One region of the Arthrobacter sp. RT-1 genome, then DNA from elsewhere that is predicted to be linked to it. Evidence: riboswitches for the same ligand, from Rfam matches in the RefSeq annotation. Region 1 holds a riboswitch; each other region holds the start of a gene.
The links. Region 1 has a riboswitch for S-adenosylmethionine ahead of DXK94_RS14605 (homoserine O-acetyltransferase). Riboswitches for the same ligand answer to the same signal wherever they lie in the genome.

Region 1 (4,810 bases):
TTCGCTGTCCTGAACATTGCCGAGGCCGGCGACCATATTGTCGCGAGCCCCAGCCTTTACGGCGGAACCTACAACCTCTTCGCCCACACCCTGAAGAAGTTCGGCATCAGCGTCACGTTCGTGGCGGATCCGGACAACCTGGCCCAGTGGCGCGCCGCCGTGCAGCCGAACACCAAGCTCTTCTTTGCCGAGGTGGTGTCCAATCCGCGGCAGGATGTCCTGGACATCGAAGGCGTCTCCCAGGCCGCCCACGAGGCAGGTGTGCCGTTGATCGTGGACAACACGCTGTCCACGCCGTACCTGATCCGTCCGCTCGAGTGGGGCGCGGATATCGTGGTCCACTCAGCCACGAAGTACCTCGGCGGCCACGGCTCAGCCATCGCCGGCGTCATCGTGGACTCGGGCAAGTTCGACTTCAGCAAGGACCCGGAGCGGTTCCCCGGCTTCAACACCCCGGACCCCACCTACAACGGGCTGGTCTATGGGCGTGACCTCGGGGAGGGCGGCGCCCTGGGCGCCAACCTGTCCTACATCCTTAAGGCACGCGTCCAGCTCCTGCGGGACCTGGGCTCTGCTGTTTCGCCGTTCAACGCCTTCCTGATCGCCCAGGGTCTGGAGACGCTGAGTCTCCGCGTGGAACGCCACGTGGCCAACGCCGCGGAGGTTGCCCGCTGGCTGGAAGCGCGTGACGACGTCGAATCCGTCGCCTACGCGGGCCTTCCCTCGAGCCCCTGGTACGAGCGCGGCCGAAAGTACGGACCGAAGGGGACCGGTGCCATTGTGTCCTTCAACCTGGCCGGGGGTGCCGAGGCCGGCAAACGGTTCGTGGACGCCCTGGAGCTGCACTCGCACGTGGCCAACATCGGGGACGTCAGGTCCCTGGTCATCCACCCTGCGTCCACCACCCACAGCCAGCTCTCCCCGGAGCAGCAGGCCGTGGCCGGCGTGACCCCCGGGCTGGTCCGCCTGTCGGTGGGCATTGAGCACATCGACGACATCCTGGCCGACCTTGAGGCCGGCTTCCGTGCAGCAAAGGCGGCGTCGGGCGCCTGACCAGGATCAAGGCGCGACGGCGGCCGGAACGTCAGGCGGGCAGGCAGCCTCCACAGCAAACAGGCAGCCAGGGCCGGCGTGCCCGGGCCGGGGAAGTCACAACCAGTCACACTCTTGGCTTGGGACGGGTGGTGTTTCGTACACTCGAACCAGGTCATGAGTGCCAGTGACAGCCCCGGCTTGCTGGCCGGCAACCCTCCTTCCGCGGTGGGGTGCCCCGGGTGAAGACCTGGCCTGCCGGTCATTCGACGGCAGGCAAGCGCGTAGAAGAGGTCTTGCCATGACGGTTACCGTCACCCGTACCACCGTTCCCGAACACGGGATTGTCCGCTACGCCTCCATTGGAGGCCTGGAACTTGAGGCCGGCGGCTATCTTCCGGAGGTGACGCTCGCCTACGAAACCTGGGGCACCCTCAACGCGGACGGCAGCAACGCCATCCTGATCGAACATGCCCTCACCGGCAGCACCCACGTGACCCGGGGCGACACCGACGAACCGGGCTGGTGGGAACAGCTGGCCGGGCCCGGCGCACCCGTGGATACAGACCGTTTCTTCGTTGTCTCCATCAACATCGTGGGCGGCTGCTACGGATCCACCGGCCCGTCCTCGCCTGCCCCCGACGGCAACCCCTGGGGTTCCCGCTTTCCCCTGGTCACCCTGCGGGACAGCACCGTGGCAGAGGCCCGGCTGGCTGACCAGCTCGGCATCCAATGCTGGTTTGCCGTCCTGGGCGGTTCGATGGGCGGCGCCCGCGCACTCGAATGGGCTGTCACCTACCCGGAGCGCGTGCAGCGCTGCGCGGTCATCGCCGTAGGGGCCGCCAGCACGGCCGAACAGATCGCCTTCGCCCAGGCGCAGACCCTCGCCATCCGGCAGGACCCCAACTTCAACGGCGGCGATTATTACGGCGGCCCTTTCCCCGAGGCCGGACTGGCACTGGCACGGCGCATCGCACACATCACCTACCGCTCAGCCGCCGAGCTGGAAGGCAGGTTCGGCCGTGCCCCGCAGGCTCCCGAATCGCCGTTGCAGGGTGAGTGCCTGGCGGAACGCGGACGCTACCAGGTGGAGAGCTACCTTGACCACCAGGGAAACAAGCTGGTGCAGCGGTTTGACGCCAACAGCTATATCGCCATCACCGAGGCGCTGATGAGCCATGACGTGTGCCGGGGGCGCGGCACGCTGGCCGAAACACTGGCCGCCAGCCAAGCCCGCTTCTTTGTTGCCGCCGTGGACTCCGACCGCCTGTACTTCCCGTCCCAGTCACGTGAGCTGGCCCGGGCGCTTCCGGGGGATGTGGACGTCCACCTGATCGAGGCGCCCATTGGCCACGACGGGTTCCTGACCGAAATCGGCCAGCTGGGACCGCAGCTCCAGAGGCATCTTTCCGCGTAGCACCACTCCCTCCTTTGCCCGGATGTGCGTTTATGCAGATGTGCTCTGCGAGATTCGCCGTTGAGCTGGGCTGACAGGCGGACCATACTCAATGGGACCCGGCGGTTCGTGGCCAAAATCACACTTAGCCGCCCCAATACGTCCCAGTGGTGTCGACGACGACGCCGAAGGAGTAACAGATGAGCACGGAAAGCTCCGCCGCACGGCGGACCGAGGAAACCGACGTCAAGGCCTCCGGCCTGAAGAAAGTCGTCACGGCCTCAATGGCCGGCACCGTTGTGGAGTGGTACGAGTTCTTCCTCTATGCCTCCGCCGCCACCCTGGTGTTTGGCAAAATGTTCTTCCCCAATTCAGGGACCGAACTGGATGGCATCATCGCCGCCTTCGTCACCTACGCCGTAGGGTTCGTGGCGCGCCCCATCGGCGGCATCGTCTTTGGCCACTTCGGTGACAAATTCGGCCGCAAGCAGCTGCTGCAGCTGAGCATCATCCTGGTGGGCGTGGCCACCTTCCTCATGGGATGCCTGCCCACATTCGCCCAGATCGGTTACTGGGCCCCGGCCCTCCTGGTGTTCCTGCGCTTCGTGCAGGGCTTCGCCGTCGGCGGTGAGTGGGGCGGCGCCGTGCTGCTGGTCGCAGAGCACAGCCCCAGCAAGTCCCGCGGTTTCTGGTCCAGCTGGCCGCAATCAGCAGTACCGATGGGCAACCTGCTGGCCACCGGCGTGCTGTTCACCCTTTCGGCCACGCTGTCCCAGGAAGCATTCCTGGGCTGGGGCTGGCGCGTCGCCTTCTGGCTCTCTGCGGTCATCGTGATCGTCGGCTACTACATCCGCACCAAGGTCCAGGACGCGCCGATCTTTCTCGAGGCCCGCAAGGAAGTCACCGTGGAGAAGAAGGGCTACGGCGTTGCCGAAGTCTTCCGCCGCTACCCGCGTGGTGTCTTTACCGCCATGGGTCTGCGTTTCGCCGAGAACATCCTGTACTACCTTGTGGTGACCTTCTCCATCACGTACCTCAAGGTTGTAGTCCAGACCGACACCTCCCGCATCCTCCTGCTTCTGCTCGTGGCGCACTTCATCCACTTCTGCGCCGTGCCGCTCGTCGGCAAGATGTCCGATGCGTTTGGCCGGCGCCCGGTCTACATGGCCGGCGCCATCCTCGGCGGCACCTGGGGCTTCTTCGCCTTCCCCATGATGGACACTGCGAATGACATCGTCATTCTGGCCGCCATCACCATCGGCCTGCTGTTCCACGCGCTGATGTACGCGGGCCAGCCGTCCATCATGGCCGAGATGTTCCCCACCCGCATGCGGTACTCGGGCGTTTCCCTGGGTTACCAGGTGACCTCCATCGTGGCCGGTTCACTGGCCCCGATCATCGCCACATCGCTGCTGAGCAGCTTCAAGTCCTCCACTCCGGTGGCGCTGTACCTGCTGGGAGCCTGCATCGTGACGGCAATCTCCGTGTTCTTCCTCAAGGAAACCCGGGGCATTTCGCTCCACGATGTAGACGCAGCCGATGCCCAGGGCACGGCCGACCTTCTCGCAGCCGGCAAGAAATAGGCAACGCCACCACAAAAGCCACACAGCATGCCAACTGCCCGGACCCGCCACCACGCAGGCCCGGGCAGTTGCGCGTCAGCACCTCGAGGAAGTCAGGATTCTCCATGAAAGCAGCCGTTCTTTACTCCACGGTCCCGTCCGGAACCAGCTACACCCAAGCGCACCCGCTTCAGGTGGAGGAGCTCGACCGGCCCGAACCCCGCGCCGGCGAGTTGGGGATCGACATCACCTATTCGAGCCTGTGCCACTCTGACCTCTCGGTGGTGGACGGTTCCCGCGTCAGGCCGCTCCCGATGGCGCTGGGGCACGAGGCTGTAGGACGGGTCGCTGCCGTGGGACACGGCGTCACCGATGTTTCCCCGGGGGACCATGTAGTTCTCGTCTTCGTCCCCAGCTGTGGTGGCTGCCGTGCCTGCCGGGCAGGCCGCCCGGCGCTCTGCCACCGCGCCGCCGACGTCAACGGGTCGGGGGACCTCCTCCATGGCGAAGCCCTGCTGCGGACACCTGCCGGGAAGCGCATCAACCACCATCTGGGGGTTTCGGCATTCGCCAATTACGCCGTGGTGGCCCGTGAATCAGTGGTGGTCATCGACGACGACGTCCCGGACACCGTTGCCGCAATGTTCGGTTGCGCCGTGCTCACCGGAATGGGGGCCGTCCTCAACACAGCGGCCGTCCAGCCCGGCCAGTCCGTAGCTGTCTTCGGGCTCGGTGCCGTGGGGCTCTCGGCCGTTATGGCCGCGGCGCTCGCCGGTGCCTCCTCCGTGATCGCCATCGATCCCAACGCCGCCAAGCACGG
Region 2 (4,810 bases), on a different contig from region 1:
TGAGCGCCGCGAGGATCAGCGGGCTGACCAGAAGCAGCACCACGTAAAGTCCCATCACGTTGAACTGCCACGGGCCAAATTGCAGCAGCAGGATGGCAGGGAGCACCTGTGGCGGCACCGGGAACTGGAACAGGGACTCCATGCCCGCGTAGAGGTAATAGGTGCGCCCGGCGCCGTCGTGCCCCGCGCCGCCGGTTCCCTGGTCCACGAAGGTGGTCAGGGCGTCGGTCCGGAAGATCGGCAGCAGCGAGGCCAGGAAGACGCCGATGAGGACTATCAGCGCGGTCAGGTAGAGCTTGCCCGCCCTCCGCGAGGTGAGGTCCACCACCGTTCCGAAGTCGTCCTTGGCCCAGGGCCCGTACACCATGCCCACCACCAGGCCGGAGAACAGGACGAACAACTCGGCGCCTGAGACGAACCCCACCGCTTCCTGCGTGAGCAACTGGAACAGCGAGGTCATGCCCAGGTGGTTGACGACCACAAAAACAATGGCCAGGCCGCGCAGCATATCCACCCGGGAATCCCTGCTGGACGGGTCTGAGTATCCCCACGCCGTTGCGGCATTGACCCGGCGGGGAATCTGCCACAGGGCGACCAGGAGGATGAGGAGCGCCGCCCCCACTGTCCACGCAGCCGCCCCGGTGAGGGTGTTGGCCCGCACGAACGCACTGCCGGAGCTGACCTCGGTGACGGGGCCGGTGACAATGGGGGACGCTTCCAGCCTGCCCAGGGCGGCCTTGGCGATGCCCGGGTTTCCGGTGAGCAGCCAGTCGATGCTTGCCACTCCGGTATCCCGGGTACTGGTCCGCTCATCCCACACCACCGCCCCTGTCATGCGGAACCCGGCATCAGTGGCCGTCCCCACCACCTGGTCCCACCAGCTCGTTTTGATGTCCGCTTCCGGGGCTCCACCGGAAGCCGGGCTGTAAAACGCGGCGGTCTGCAGGAGGAACGGCTTGTCGCGCCCCTCCGAATAGGTGGCGTAGAAGTTTTCCCCGCCGGAGGCCGTCAGCATCTCCTGCAGCTCCCCCGCGCGGGGGACGGTATTGACCGCCGCACCGCCGGCTGTGTCGTCGTGATAGGCCGTCAGGCCCACCCAATCCACGGCATCGTCCCCGGGATAGTAGGGGGCGTAGGCTGAGTCTCCGCCGTCCCACTGGCCGTCACCGTTGGTGTCAAGCAGCGCGAACCCTTCACTTCCCTGCGCAGGCGCGTTCCGGTTCCGGCCGAACGGATAGTCCGTGCCCAGGTACGGTTCCCAGACCATCACCGTGCCGCCGTCAGCCTCCCGGAACGCCGCCGTCACGGCCTGGAACGCTGCGCGGTAGGCAGCGGGCTGCTGTCCCCATTCAACCCAGCTTGCGTTCATGTCCGGGGCAAACCGGATCAGCAGCTGGCCCTTGAAGGTGGAAGCAAGCTCCCGCACCTCGCCGGCGAAGGCTTTCGCGGCCGCGCCGTCAATCTGATCCAGCGGCACCGTCGGTTTCACCGTGAGCATCGCGTGGGCGCCCTGCAGCGAGGACTGCTCCAGGAAGCCCTCAATGTCGTCCTGCTCGGATGGACGGTAGGGAAAGGTGATGTCATGGCCAAAAACGGCCGGTGACGCACCCAAGCGGCCCGCAAAATCGGCGGCGGTATCCTCGCCCCATTCAAGGACTGCGCCCAGCAGCGGCTTCCCCTCTTCCGGAAAGCTCCGTGCGGCCTGCGCGGGCCCGGCGGGGAGCACTACGGCGATGAGGGCCATCAGCACCACGGCGAGGAGTGCCAGCGTTTTCCGGTGGAGGGGCACGGTGGATGACCCGGCGCGGACTCGAGGCACGGCTGTACGCATGCTGATGGGACCCCCTGCTGATGACCTGGTGACGGGGCGATGCCCCACGTGAACTCTATCCGGACGCAGGCCTGGCGGACGGTAAGGAACGCCCGCCCACCTGCGGCGATGCCGCCGTCGGACGTTCCCTTGCTGAGGTGCGCATCGTCGCCCACCACGGCCCGGACCGTTCAGTTACGGAACATGACGACGGCGGCGGTGCGGCTCCGCGTGCCAGATGTTACGTTTTTGGGGAGTAATGAGTACCGGCGCCAAGCCCTGACTGGCCGGTCGGCAACCCTCCCTTTCGCGGCGGGGTGCCTCAGGTGAATACTCGGCATATCGACCGATTCGAGCTGCAAGCGTGAGAGAAGGAGATCCGTCGTGTCTGACGCACCTGCCCCTGAAGAGAGACTGTCGTACCGGCTTGTCACCGGCCCGGATGACAGGTCTTTCTGTGAACGGATTTCCACCGCCCTGGCCGAGGGCTATGTCCTGCACGGCAGCCCGGCAGCAACGTTCAATGGCAGCAGCGTCATCGTTGCCCAGGCCCTGGTCCTGCCGGCGGCCATCGCTTCGGCTGATGCCGCCGTCGCCACTGCTGTTGACAACCTGGAGTCAGGCACCGAGGACCTCGAGTTCGACGGCGAGGGCCACGCATGAGCTACGCAGGAGACCTGACGCCTGAGGAGGCCTGGGCCAAGCTGGAGCAGGGCGCCATCCTGGTGGATGTGCGCACCGAGGGCGAATGGGCCCACATCGGCATTCCGGACACCAAGGCCACTGACAATGATCCCCTGTTCATCCAGTGGACGTTCCCGGGCGGCATTCCCAACCCCGATTTCATCAAAGACCTGAGCCAGCAGGCGCCGGAGGACAACGGGACCGAGCTGCTGTTCATCTGCCGCTCCGGCCAGCGCTCCATCTCCGCGGCCATCGCCGCCACCCAGGCCGGTTTCACCTCGTACAACGTCCTGGAGGGCTTCGAGGGTGAGCCGGACCGCTACGGCGAACGCACCGTCAACGGCTGGAAGAACCGCGGCCTGCCAACCAACCTGGGAAAGAACTAAGTGACCTTCAATAACGACGCCGCCGGCTGGAGCCCTGACACCCAGGCCGTCCGCGGTGGGCTGGACCGCACCAACTTCCAGGAAACCAGCGAGGCCGTGTTCCTGAACTCGGGCTTCGTGTACGAATCCGCTGCCGCCGCCGAGCGGGCATTCACGGGTGAGGACGAGCGCTTCGTCTACTCCCGGTACGGCAACCCCTCGGTGGCCACATTCCAGGAGCGGCTCCGCCTGCTCGAGGGCACCGAGGCGTGCTTTGCGACGGCGTCGGGCATGTCCGCCGTCTTTACCGCCCTCGGCGCGTTGCTGGCTGCCGGCGACCGCGTTGTTGCCGCCCGTTCGCTGTTCGGGTCCTGCTTCGTGATTTTGAACGAAATCCTGCCCCGCTGGGGCGTGGAGACGGTCTTCGTGGACGGGCCGGACCTGGAGCAGTGGCGTGAGGCCCTGTCCCAGCCCACCACCGCCGTCTTCTTCGAATCGCCGTCCAACCCGATGCAGGAGATCGTGGACATCGCCGCGGTCAGCGAACTCGCGCACGCCGCGGGTGCCACCGTCGTCGTCGACAATGTCTTTGCCACTCCCCTGCTGCAGCGCTGTGGCCAGCTCGGTGCGGACGTTATCGTCTACTCCGGCACCAAACACATTGACGGCCAGGGCAGGGTTCTGGGCGGCGCCATCCTGGGCACCAAGGAATTCATTGACGGGCCCGTCAAGCAGCTGATGCGCCACACCGGGCCGTCGCTGTCCGCGTTCAACGCGTGGGTCCTCACCAAGGGCCTGGAGACCATGTCCCTGCGCGTCAACCACTCTTCCGCAACCGCCCTGCGCCTCGCCGAGTGGTTGGAGCAGCAGCCCGCCGTGAGCTGGGTGAAGTACCCGCTCCTGAAGTCCCACCCGCAGTATGAGCTTGCGGCCAAGCAGATGCGCGCCGGCGGTACGGTGCTCACTTTGGAGCTTGCTCCGTCCGGCGGCCGCTCGGGCAAGGAAGCCGCCTTTGCGCTGCTGGACGGGCTGCGCATCATCGACATCTCCAACAACCTTGGCGATTCCAAGTCCCTGATAACGCACCCTGCCACCACCACGCACCGCGCCATGGGGCCGGAAGGCCGTGCCGCCATCGGCCTGAGCGACGGCGTGGTGCGGCTGTCCGTGGGGCTTGAGGACGCCGATGACCTGATCCGGGACCTGGAACAGGCCCTCAAACAGATCTAGTTCTGTGGAGCATGGTCCGGCTGGAAGTCGAGCCGGACTTCCACGGTGTCCCCGGCGCCGATCCCGGCTTTGTCCCTGACGGTCTTCTTGACCGGCAGAAGATAGGTGCCGCGTTTGGTGTCGGGGAACAGCGAGGTCTGCCAGGAGTGGCCTCCGATATCGGCTGTCACCTTCACCGCTCCGAAGGCCCTGCTGCTGGCAGCGGTCCGCTCCTTGATGTCATCCGCCACGTCCGCAGGCAGGGTGACGAAATGCCAGCCCGCTTCGCCGGGATTGAGCCATACCTCGGCGTGGAATTCGTACGACGGCGTCACGCGCCTGAGTATGCCACGTCGCTTTGGCGGCGCGCTACGACCGGCGGCCCTGCCAGTTAACGGCCAGACACCGGTTACCCTGACCACCGGGCTGGATGGGCTGCCCCATGCTTTGTCAGACCCCCCTGTCATAGTTTTCCTATGGCGGGCAGGGCGGCATTGGAAGCGTTGGAGGTCCTTGAGGCGTCCCTTGCTGAGCTGGGTGCTGTGCTGCGTGGGACCGGTGAGGGCTTTGATCCGTTGCGGGAGCAGGCTGATCGGAGCCTGGACGGGCTCGCCGGGGTCGCCCGGATTGAGGCCGGGACCGCGGCGTTGAAGGTGCATCTGGCGGCAGGGTATGCAGAAGCTGCCAAGGCTGTGGCGTCGCGGGCCATGGTGCCGTGCGGGGCGATGGCGCAGGAAGCGTC
Region 3 (4,810 bases), on a different contig from region 1:
CCGGCGAAAGCGCGTCCGCTCAGGGACCGCACCTTGTAGGTCTTCAGGCCGCGGCGCCAGAGCAGCGGCACCTCGGTCTTCAGCAGCAGGTTGGCCAGGCGGTTGGCTTCGGTGCCGTGGGCCACGATCACCGAGGCGCGCGGGACCAGTGCCAGGAACTTCAGCAGCGGCTTCAGGCCGGCCTGGATCTGGTCCGGGGTGAACTTCCCGTTGACCTCGCCCGGGACGTGCCAGGGGTGCACGTTCCAGGGCATGACGAACTCGGGGCGAAGGCCCAGCTTCCACTGGATGCCGAGCATGCGGGTAGCGGCGTCCTGGTCTCCCGGGGTGATGAAGCCGGACTCGTCGGCCGCGCCGATGTTCGAGAACAGGCTGATAATGCGGCATTCGTCCACGTCATGCATGGGGTCGACGTAGGGCACTACCGTGCCGGGCCGGGTCTCCTGCAGGGAATCGCACAGTTCATTGACGGCGGCAACATTGGGTTCGTAGCGGCGGCTCAGGAGCTGCTCATGGAAAGATTCGGGGGCCAGGGCTGTCATGTAGTGCTGGATCTCCTGCGGGGATTGGCGGTGCTGCCGCCGGCGGATATGGGCGCACGAAGGCGCCACATATGAGCGGCGGTTGAGATGGGGTGGACCGATTCCGGGTCGGCCTGTTCCAGTTTAGCAAGCCCGGAGAAACGAAACGCCGGTCCCCTGCATCCAATACTGTGGAGCAGGGAACCGGCGGTCCTGGCTGGCGGAGAAGGGGCGGCTGTTACCAGAGCCGCTTGGTTGCCCGGCGGGCGCCTTCTCCCAGTGCTTCAAGCTTGGCGACGGCGATCTGGGGGTGGACGCGCCCGCCCAGGCCGCAGTCCGTGGAGGCAATGACGTTCTGGCGGCCCACTACCTCGGCGAAACGGACAATGCGGTCTGCCACGAGGTCCGGGTGCTCCACCACGTTGGTGGCGTGCGAGACGATGCCGGGGATGATGACCTTGCCCTCGGGGAGCTTGGTGTCCTCCCACACCCGCCACTCGTGTTCGTGGCGAACGTTGGCGGCCTCAAAGGAGTACCCGCCGGCGTTGATCTGCAGCATTGTGTCCACGAGGTCCGCGAACGGGAGGTCGGTGGTGTGGGGGCCGTGCCAGGAGCCCCAGCAGAGGTGGAAGCGCACCTGCTCCTCGGGAAGGCCGCGGAGGGCGTAGTTCAGCGCTTCCACCCGGATCTGCGTGAACTTGAGGTAGTCCTCAACGGTGGGTTCCGGACTGATCTGGTCCCAGTTCTCAGCAATGGAGGGATCATCGATCTGCAAAATGAGGCCGGCGTCCACGATGGCCTTGTACTCCTCGCGGAGTACGTCCGCGCAGGCGTAGATATACTCCTCCTCCGTGGCGTAGTACTCGTTGGTGATCCGTGATGCGCTGCCGGGGGAGAGCGCTGCCACGAATCCTTCTTTTAATCCGGTTGCGGCAAGGCCTGCCTTGAGGTTGGCAGCGTCCGAGGCCACCGCGTCCTGGCCCGTGTACACCAGCGGTCCCGTGACCTTCGGGAACGGCTTGGCGCCGCCAGTGAAGATGCCGCTGGTGGGATCGTTGTAGGCCTCGGCAAAAAGGACGCGGTCGCGGCGGTGGATGAATCCCGTCAGCTGGACGTTGCCGGGGGCGGATTCCTTCGGCTCAACGGCCCATGTGGCGTCATTGTCCAGTTCCAGGCCGCCCATCCGGGCAAATGAGTAGGACCACCATGCGCCGTAGTCCACAGCGGCGGACATCGCGTGGCCGTACTCGCCGTCGTTCGGGATATCGATGCCCAGGCTTTGCTGACGCTGGACCAGGTCCACAACGGAAGCGGTGAGGAGTTCGTTGTATCCCTCCACGTCGGCCGGGTTTTCCTCGCGCGCCGCGTTGGCGGCGATGAGCTCGGGCGTGCGCGGCAACGAACCTGCGTGGGTAACGCGGATGTGGTCGGTGTTCAGGGACATGCTGGATTTTCCTTTCCATCGGTCCTGGCAGTAGCACCTTCTGCAGGCAGGACGTGTCCTGCCCTGACGGGTTGCTGCGGCGTCATTGAGCCAGGTCTCTTGGCCGCTCCGGATGGTTCACTGTCACTTAAATCCACCATCGCGGGCGGGGGCAAATTCGCTTCGCCATATGTCGCGCCGCGTTAACAGCTTTCGATTCGTAATAACTGGGTGCGGACACCAGTCATGTCCATTGACAGGTTCTGTCCAGCTTGGTTGGCTGATGTCACAGCCGGCAATGGGGGACATAGCGGGCTGGACGCACCTAATGCACTCGAAAGAGGTAACGCACCGTGAGAAAAACCGTGGCAACTTTCAGGACCCTGGCCGCCGGAGCCCTTGCTCTTGCCGTTGTGGCAGGACCGGCACCGCTCGCCCATTCAGTGGGTGAAGGTCCGAACTACGACGGTAACGGCCAAATCACCACCTCGAAGCTGGCCAGCTATGACCAGATGGTTTCCTTCCTGAAGGACCAGGATGCCCGCCAGTCCGCCATGGAGCTTGAGGTCATCGGGCAGACCGTCAAGGGACGCGACATCCACCTGGTCAAGTACATTTCGGACCCGGCGAAACCCACCATCCTGTACCTCACGCAGCAGCACGGCAATGAGCAGCTCACCACCGAAGGCGCCCTGGAATTCGTCAAGCACCTCGGGACGGGCAAGTCGGAGGACATCCTGGACGGCGTGAACATCCTGATCGTTCCCATGCTGAACGCCGACGGCGCCATGGGGGACGTGAACTTCCCGCTGGATGACTACCTGGCCAAGGGTGACCGCAACATGACCCGCTACAACGCCGAGGAAGTGGACCTCAACCGCGACCACGTGGACAAGATCCAGCCGGAAACGCAGGCGCTGCACAACAATGTGATGCGCCAGCACAAGATCGACTACATGATCGACCTGCACCACCAGGGCACACGCAGCGAACGCGACGGAAAGCTGGTCTCGGGGTCCATCCTTTACCCAACCACACCCAACGCCGATCCTGCCGTGGTGGAAAAGTCCAAGCAGCTGGGCGCCGTGGTGTTCAACAACGTCGACTCCACCGGCTGGGGCCACCTGGGCAAGTATGTGGGCGGCAGCGCCGAAACCATCAGCCGCAATGGGATTGCCGTTGAGTACGGCATCGCAACCTTGCTCTTCGAAATGCGTGGCATGTCCGACCACTACGCGGACGGCGTCGCCCTGGGCCTGCGCAGCAACGGTTACCTGATCCAGCAGACCGTGACCACGCTGACTGCAACCGCGGCAGCAATTGCGGACGGCTCCATCGCCGACGCCGACACCTCCTTCTGGGACAGCCTTGCCACCCAGACGTCCCGGCCGGGCGAGGAAGCCGACGGCGAGTAGCCATAACGCCCACCCGCCGCGGTCCTTGCCTGCAGGAGTCCTTTACCCTGCAAGAAGGACCGCGGCGGCCCAACGAGTGGACAAAGTCGCTCATCGGCTAAACTTGGGTGGTAAGAGCCCCGGAACTCTTGCATCGCTGCCCCGTCCCGCGGACCAGCGACGGCCGGTCCATTCGGGGCATTCTCATGAACGGCGCCGCACCGGGCAAGCCACCTCCATGGCCGGACCCGGGCAGCCCGAACGAATGGGGGAGGATCCCATGCCAGCAATTGTGATCGTAGGAGCCCAGTGGGGCGACGAAGGAAAAGGCAAGGCCACTGACCTTCTGGGCGGCCGCGTGGACTACGTCGTCAAGCCCAACGGCGGCAACAACGCCGGGCACACCGTCGTCGTAGGCGGTGAAAAGTACGAACTCAAGCTGCTGCCGGCAGGCATTCTCAGCCCCAACGCGGTTCCCATTATCGGCAACGGCTGCGTGGTGAACCTCGAAGCACTCTTCCAGGAAATCGAAGGGCTGCAGGCTCGCGGCGCAGACACCTCCAAGCTCCGGGTTTCCGCCAACGCCCACCTCGTGGCCCCGTACCACCAGGTCCTGGACAAGGTGACCGAGCGGTTCCTGGGAAGCCGCGCCATCGGAACCACCGGACGCGGCATCGGCCCGGCCTACATGGATAAAGTGGCCCGGCTGGGCATCCGCGTGCAGGACGTCTTTGACGAGTCCATCCTCCGGCAGAAGGTGGAGGGCTCCCTGCGCCAGAAGAACGAACTGCTGGTGAAGGTCTACAACCGCCGCAGCGTCCTGGTGGAGGAAATCGTGGAGTACTTCCTCTCCTTCGCCGAGCGGCTCCGTCCGCTGGTCATCGACAGCACCCTGGTCCTGAACACGGCGCTCGATGAGGGCAAGGTGGTCCTGATGGAAGGCGGCCAGGCAACATTCCTGGACGTGGACCACGGAACCTACCCGTTCGTCACCTCCTCCAACCCCACTGCCGGCGGCGCCTCGGTGGGTTCCGGCATCGGCCCAACCCGCATTTCCCGCTCCATCGGCATCATCAAGGCGTACACCACACGCGTGGGCGCCGGTCCGTTCCCCACCGAGCTTTTCGACGAGATGGGCATGTACCTGCAGAAGACCGGCGGGGAATTCGGCGTCAACACCGGGCGCCCGCGCCGCTGCGGCTGGTACGACGCCGTCCTGGCCCGCCATGCATCCAGGGTCAACGGCTTCACGGACTACTTCGTCACCAAGCTGGACGTCCTCACCGGCATCGAGCAGATCCCCGTGTGCGTGGCCTACGACGTGGACGGCGTGCGCCATGACGAGATGCCCATGACGCAGACCGAGTTCCACCACGCCAAGCCCATCTTCGAATACTTCGAAGGCTGGACCGAGGACATCACGGGTGCCCGCACCCTTGCTGACCTGCCCGAGAACGCCCGCAACTACGTGC
Region 4 (4,810 bases), on a different contig from region 1:
GGCATCAGAACCTTGCCGTCGGCAGTGGGAATCGGGTCGCCGTGCGGATCACGGCTGGGGTCGCCAAGTTTGGCAGCAACCCGTTGAATGAACGTGTCCGAGACAGCGTGCTCCAGCAGTTCGGCTTCATCGTGGACTTCGTCCCAGCTGTAACCCAGCTGCTGCACCAGGTACGTTTCGATCAGCCGGTGGCGCCGCACCATGGACAGGGCCAGCCGCAGGCCGGTGTCGGTCAGTGTGATGGCACTGTACGGTTTATGGTCAACAAGGCCCTGGTCCTTGAGCTTGCGGACCATCTCCGACACCGACGAGTTGGCCACCCCCAGCCGCTGGGCAAGCTGCGAGGACGTGATGGGCTTGTCCTGCCATTCAGTGAATGAGTAGATGACCTTGACGTAGTCCTCGATGGAGGAGGAGGGCGCGCTGGTCTTCACAGGACCAAGCCTACCGGGTGCCGGTGGACCGCAACGGCGACGTTCTTCATGCTTTGACGGCCCGCCACGACAGGGTCAGGTACGGCAATTCCAGGTCCTCATCGTCGGCATGGCCCAGGTGCTCATGCAGGTACCAGTCAAGGTTGGTGAGGACCTTGGCCCGGGTGGTTTCGCCGGCGCGAAGATAGTAGCTGCGGGATTTGGTGAGCTCCATCAGATCCCTGGTGCTGACAAGGTCCTGCCAGTGCGTCACGTGGCCTTCAAGGTGTCCGAATTCGGGGCCCACCACGGGCCGGTGGTCCGGCTTGTACACGTCCCCCGCATGCATGATGCGGGAAAGCCGGTGCACCCACGGGACGGACGTGTCCAGCTGGTTCCAGACCAGCCCGAGCGTTCCGTGCGGGCGGAGTACACGGGCCAGTTCCGTGCTCGCCGCGAGGGGATCGCACCAGTGCCAGGCCTGGGCAACGGTGGCGACGTCGAACGCCGCCGCCGGCAGGCCCGTCGCCTCCGCGGTGCCCAGGACGGCCGTGGCGTCCGGATAGTGCGCCGTCAGCTGTCCCAGCATGTCTGCGGATGGATCGACGGCGGTCACGGCCAGCCCAGCGGCCAGCAGGAGTTCGGTGAATTTGCCGGTGCCGGCGCCAACGTCCAGCGCGTCACGGGCTCCGGCAGGAACGAGCCATTGCGCCGATTCCGCAGGATACCCGGGCCGGACCCGCTGGTAATGCTTGCCGCCGTCCTGGAAGCTCTGGCCGAGCTCCCGGCGCCGCCCATGATCAAGCCTGGGGCCACCCCGAACCACCTGCGGCCTCCTTCACTAATGCCCTGCGGTATCCTCCGAATTTACCGCATCCGGGTCCGGCAGCAGGGCACGGCCGGTCAGCCGCTGGCGACGGTCAGTCGTCAATGCAGGGAGCAGCCCCCGCGGTTCCCGGCGTGTTCGGAGCCCAGTGCGGGTAGGTGCGGGTGTCGTTCGCGGGAACCCAGCGGCCGGCGTCCACCACATAGTCCCAGCCCAGCCCGTCGCGGCGGAGGGTGGCGATGCCTGCCAGGAGCCGCTCGGCATCCTCGAGCCTGGAACCGAGGCCGAAGCTGGCACGAAGGGACCCGGAGGGAAGCCCCAGCCGCTTCAGCAGCGGATGCGCGCAGAAGCGCCCGTCCCGCAGCCCCACCCCGTGCTCAGCGGAAAGGTACGCGGCAACGAGCCCTGCGTCGTAGCCCTCGACGGAAAAGTTGACCACACCGATGGTGTCCGTGTCCGCGTTGGTGTCTTTGAAGATCTGGTGGACCGTGACCCCGTCGATGTCCTGCAGGCCCTCCACCAGGAACGAGCGGATGGCGGACTCGTGCGCGTGCCAGCGGTCCTGGTCCAACCCGGCGATGACCTGGGTGGCGCGGGCAAGGGTGGCCGCGCCCAGGACGTTGGGGGAGCCGCCCTCGTGGCGGGCGGGGCCTGTTGCCCAGCTGACGCCGTCGAGCCTTGCTTCCTTGACGGCGCCGCCGCCGGCAAGGTGTGGAACACCGGCGTCGAGCCAGTCAGGGCGTCCCACCAGGACACCGGCGCCGAAGGGCGCGTAGAGCTTGTGGCCGGAGAACGCGACGTAGTCGACGTCGTCCGCGCTGATGTCAATGCGGCGGTGCGGCGCCAGCTGGGCGGCATCGACCACGATCCGTGCGCCGTGCTGGTGGGCGAGCGTTGCCAGGGCGCGGACGGGAAGGATCTCGCCGGTGACGTTTGAGGCACCGGTGATTGCCAGCAGGCTCACGCCGCCCTGCTCCAGCTCAGCGCGGACGGCCTCGATGGTTCCCGCGATGGTGTCGGCGGCAACGATGCTGCGGTGGGGTACTCCCTGCCAGGGCAGCAGGTTGGCGTGGTGCTCGATGTCCAGGTACAGGACGTCACCGGCATGGCGTCCGTCAGCGACGGGCAGGCAGCCGGCCAGCAGGTTGAGTGAGTCCGTGGTGTTCCTGGTGAAGATGACGGAATCATCCGGCCGGCCGCCCACGAAATCGCGGACGATGCTGCGGGCGTTCTCGTACACGGAGGTGCTGATTTGCGAGGCGTACCCGGCGCCGCGGTGGACGCTGGCGTAGTACGGCAGGATCTCGTTGAGGTAGGCGGACACCACCGAGAGGGCGGGGGCAGACGCGCCATAGTCGAGGTTGGCGTACCGGACATGCCCGCCGGCGATCAGGGGCGCCTGGATTTCCGCGCCGGTGACGGCGGCGAGGGGGCGGCCGGCGATCGCCTGGCGCGCGTCGAGGGCCGTTGCAGCTTTGGTGGTGATGTCGGCGTTGGGGGAGACGGTGGCAGTTGTCACAGAGACCTCACTTCAGAACAGGACTCCGGCATAGAGGAATCCGCGCTTGCCGCATCCGCTCCGGACCGGCCTGGTCGTCACCCGGGGCACCCCACCGCGAATGGAGGGTTGCCGGCCAGCAAACCGGGGTTTTGCGCTGGCACTCGTGACCTGGTTAAGAGCGTAGAACATGGGGCGGCCAGGTTTGAAGCCGGCGCAATTGTTAAGGCTTTTGTTACGCGCCGTCGCAAAAGGCGTATCTAGCCGAAGAAAACGACGGCGGGCGCCTCCTTTCGGGGCGCCCGCCGTCGATTCTTCGGTCAGGTGGTGTTGGGGCCGGGGTCAGAGAAGGTCGTCGAGGCCCGGGTTCAACCGCTGCAGCACCTCGGAGTGCAGGATGGAGTTGGTGGCCAGGGCGTTGCCGCCGAACGGACCGTCCTCGCCCTCCAGCGACGTGAAGCGGCCACCCGCCTCCACCACGATCGGTACCAGGGCCGCCATGTCGTAGAGGTTGAGCTCGGGTTCGCAGGCGATGTCCACCGACCCTTCTGCCACCATGCAATAGGACCAGAAGTCGCCAAAGGCGCGGGTCCGCCAGACGTCCTCGGTCAGGCCAAGGAACTCGTCAAGGTTTCCGCGTTCCTTCCATCCGCCCAGGCTGGAATATGACAGTGAAGCGTCGGACAGGCTGGAGACGTCGGACACCCGCAACCGGGTGGCCGCGGCAAGTGAACGGCCCATGTAGGCGCCCATGCCCTTGGCCGCCCACCATCGCTTGCCCAGTGCCGGGGCACTGACCACGCCAACTACCGGCTCGCCCTCGTCAACGAGGGCAATAAGGGTTGCCCACACGGGCACGCCGCGGACAAAATTCTTGGTGCCGTCGATGGGATCGATGATCCACCTGCGCGAGCCGTGGCCGGTGCTGCCAAACTCCTCACCGAGTACTGCGTCCCGTGGACGGGAACGGGAGAGCTGGCCGCGGATGGCTTCCTCCGCTGCCTTGTCCGCATCGGTGACCGGCGTCAGGTCAGGCTTGGTCTCCACGTGGAGGTCCAGTGCCTTGAAGCGGCTCATGGTCTGGTCATCCACGGAGTCGGCCAGGACGTGGGCCAGGCGCAGGTCATCGTTGTAGCTCGAAGCGGGTTGGATCATGGTTCCAAACTACCGTCTGCGGGCGGTTCTGCTGGGAGATCGGCGTTGTCAGTTGACGCTGCCGAGCTCCTTGGTCTCCTGCGCTTCCATGCGCGGATCCGCTCCGAGGAGTCTCCGCAGGGACGCAAGCCGGGCTTCGCCGGTGGGACCCGCATGGCCTCCGGCCACCCAGGCGTCCAGGCCGCAGTCCACCGCCGTGGCAGTGTGCTTGCAGCCGCGTTCGCAGTCATCGATGCCCGGCGATAGGTCCGGGAAGGACCGCAGGATCCGGTCCGGATCCACGTGCGCCAGTCCGAAGGACCGGATGCCCGGGGTGTCGATGATCCAGCTGCCGGGAGGGGCGTCCGCAAGCCGCAGAGCCAGGGCCGACGACGATGTGTGCCGGCCCCGCCCGGTCACCGCATTCACTCCGCCGGTGGCCCTTTCCGCACCCGTAAGCGCGTTGACCATGGTCGACTTCCCGACGCCGGAGTGCCCCAGCATGACCGTGACCTTCCCGTCGAGGTGGGCCCTGAGTTCGGCGACCGCTGCGCTGTCCAGCCGGGCGGACAGCCCGTCGTCGGACCGCGCATCGATGCCGGACGCCTTCATATCGGCGGTGCGGCTGATGATCACCGGGAAGTCCAGGTGCGTGTAGTTGGACAGCAGCTCCGCCGGGTCCTTGACGTCGGCCTTGGTGACGAGCAGGATCGGCTCGATGCCGGCGTCGTATGCTGCCACCAGCGCCCGGTCGATGAAGCCGGTGCGCGGCTCGGGATTGGCTGCCGCCACCACGATCACCAGCTGGTCCGCGTTTGCCACCACGGCCCGCTCCACAGGGTCGGTGTCATCGGCGCTGCGCCGCAGGAGGGTCTTCCGGTCCTGGATTTTCACCAGCCGGGCCAGGGTATCGGGTTCGCCGGAGACGTCCCCCACCAG

Region 2: it holds a riboswitch for S-adenosylmethionine, as region 1 does, so the genes downstream of both, DXK94_RS01760 (DUF1737 domain-containing protein) here and DXK94_RS14605 (homoserine O-acetyltransferase) in region 1, are expected to answer to the same signal.
Region 3: it holds a riboswitch for S-adenosylmethionine, as region 1 does, so the genes downstream of both, DXK94_RS19220 (cobalamin-independent methionine synthase II family protein) here and DXK94_RS14605 (homoserine O-acetyltransferase) in region 1, are expected to answer to the same signal.
Region 4: it holds a riboswitch for S-adenosylmethionine, as region 1 does, so the genes downstream of both, DXK94_RS11285 (aminotransferase class V-fold PLP-dependent enzyme) here and DXK94_RS14605 (homoserine O-acetyltransferase) in region 1, are expected to answer to the same signal.

Annotation. Positions count from the first base shown of each region.
Region 1 covers NZ_QRGQ01000017.1:46,216-51,025, forward strand. The annotation lists gene DXK94_RS14600 (bifunctional o-acetylhomoserine/o-acetylserine sulfhydrylase) at 1-1,053, shown strand, start outside; SAM riboswitch class IV at 1,206-1,321, shown strand; gene DXK94_RS14605 (homoserine O-acetyltransferase) at 1,334-2,449, shown strand; gene DXK94_RS14610 (MFS transporter) at 2,629-4,011, shown strand; gene DXK94_RS14615 (zinc-binding dehydrogenase) at 4,116-4,810, shown strand, end outside.
Region 2 covers NZ_QRGQ01000002.1:79,689-84,498, reverse strand. The annotation lists gene opgC (OpgC domain-containing protein) at 1-1,831, opposite strand, end outside; SAM riboswitch class IV at 2,066-2,181, shown strand; gene DXK94_RS01760 (DUF1737 domain-containing protein) at 2,195-2,473, shown strand; gene DXK94_RS01755 (rhodanese-like domain-containing protein) at 2,470-2,880, shown strand; gene DXK94_RS01750 (O-succinylhomoserine sulfhydrylase) at 2,881-4,089, shown strand; gene DXK94_RS01745 (DUF1905 domain-containing protein) at 4,086-4,403, opposite strand; gene DXK94_RS01740 (HNH endonuclease signature motif containing protein) at 4,545-4,810, shown strand, end outside.
Region 3 covers NZ_QRGQ01000040.1:221,698-226,507, forward strand. The annotation lists partial or broken gene DXK94_RS21565 (uracil-DNA glycosylase) at 1-542, opposite strand, end outside; gene DXK94_RS19220 (cobalamin-independent methionine synthase II family protein) at 760-1,965, opposite strand; SAM riboswitch class I at 1,978-2,084, opposite strand; gene DXK94_RS19225 (M14 family zinc carboxypeptidase) at 2,310-3,359, shown strand; gene DXK94_RS19230 (adenylosuccinate synthase) at 3,619-4,810, shown strand, end outside.
Region 4 covers NZ_QRGQ01000012.1:28,304-33,113, reverse strand. The annotation lists gene DXK94_RS11295 (metal-dependent transcriptional regulator) at 1-434, opposite strand, end outside; gene DXK94_RS11290 (class I SAM-dependent methyltransferase) at 481-1,239, opposite strand; gene DXK94_RS11285 (aminotransferase class V-fold PLP-dependent enzyme) at 1,334-2,758, opposite strand; SAM riboswitch class IV at 2,796-2,909, opposite strand; gene hisN (histidinol-phosphatase) at 3,080-3,892, opposite strand; gene DXK94_RS11275 (ribosome small subunit-dependent GTPase A) at 3,941-4,810, opposite strand, start outside.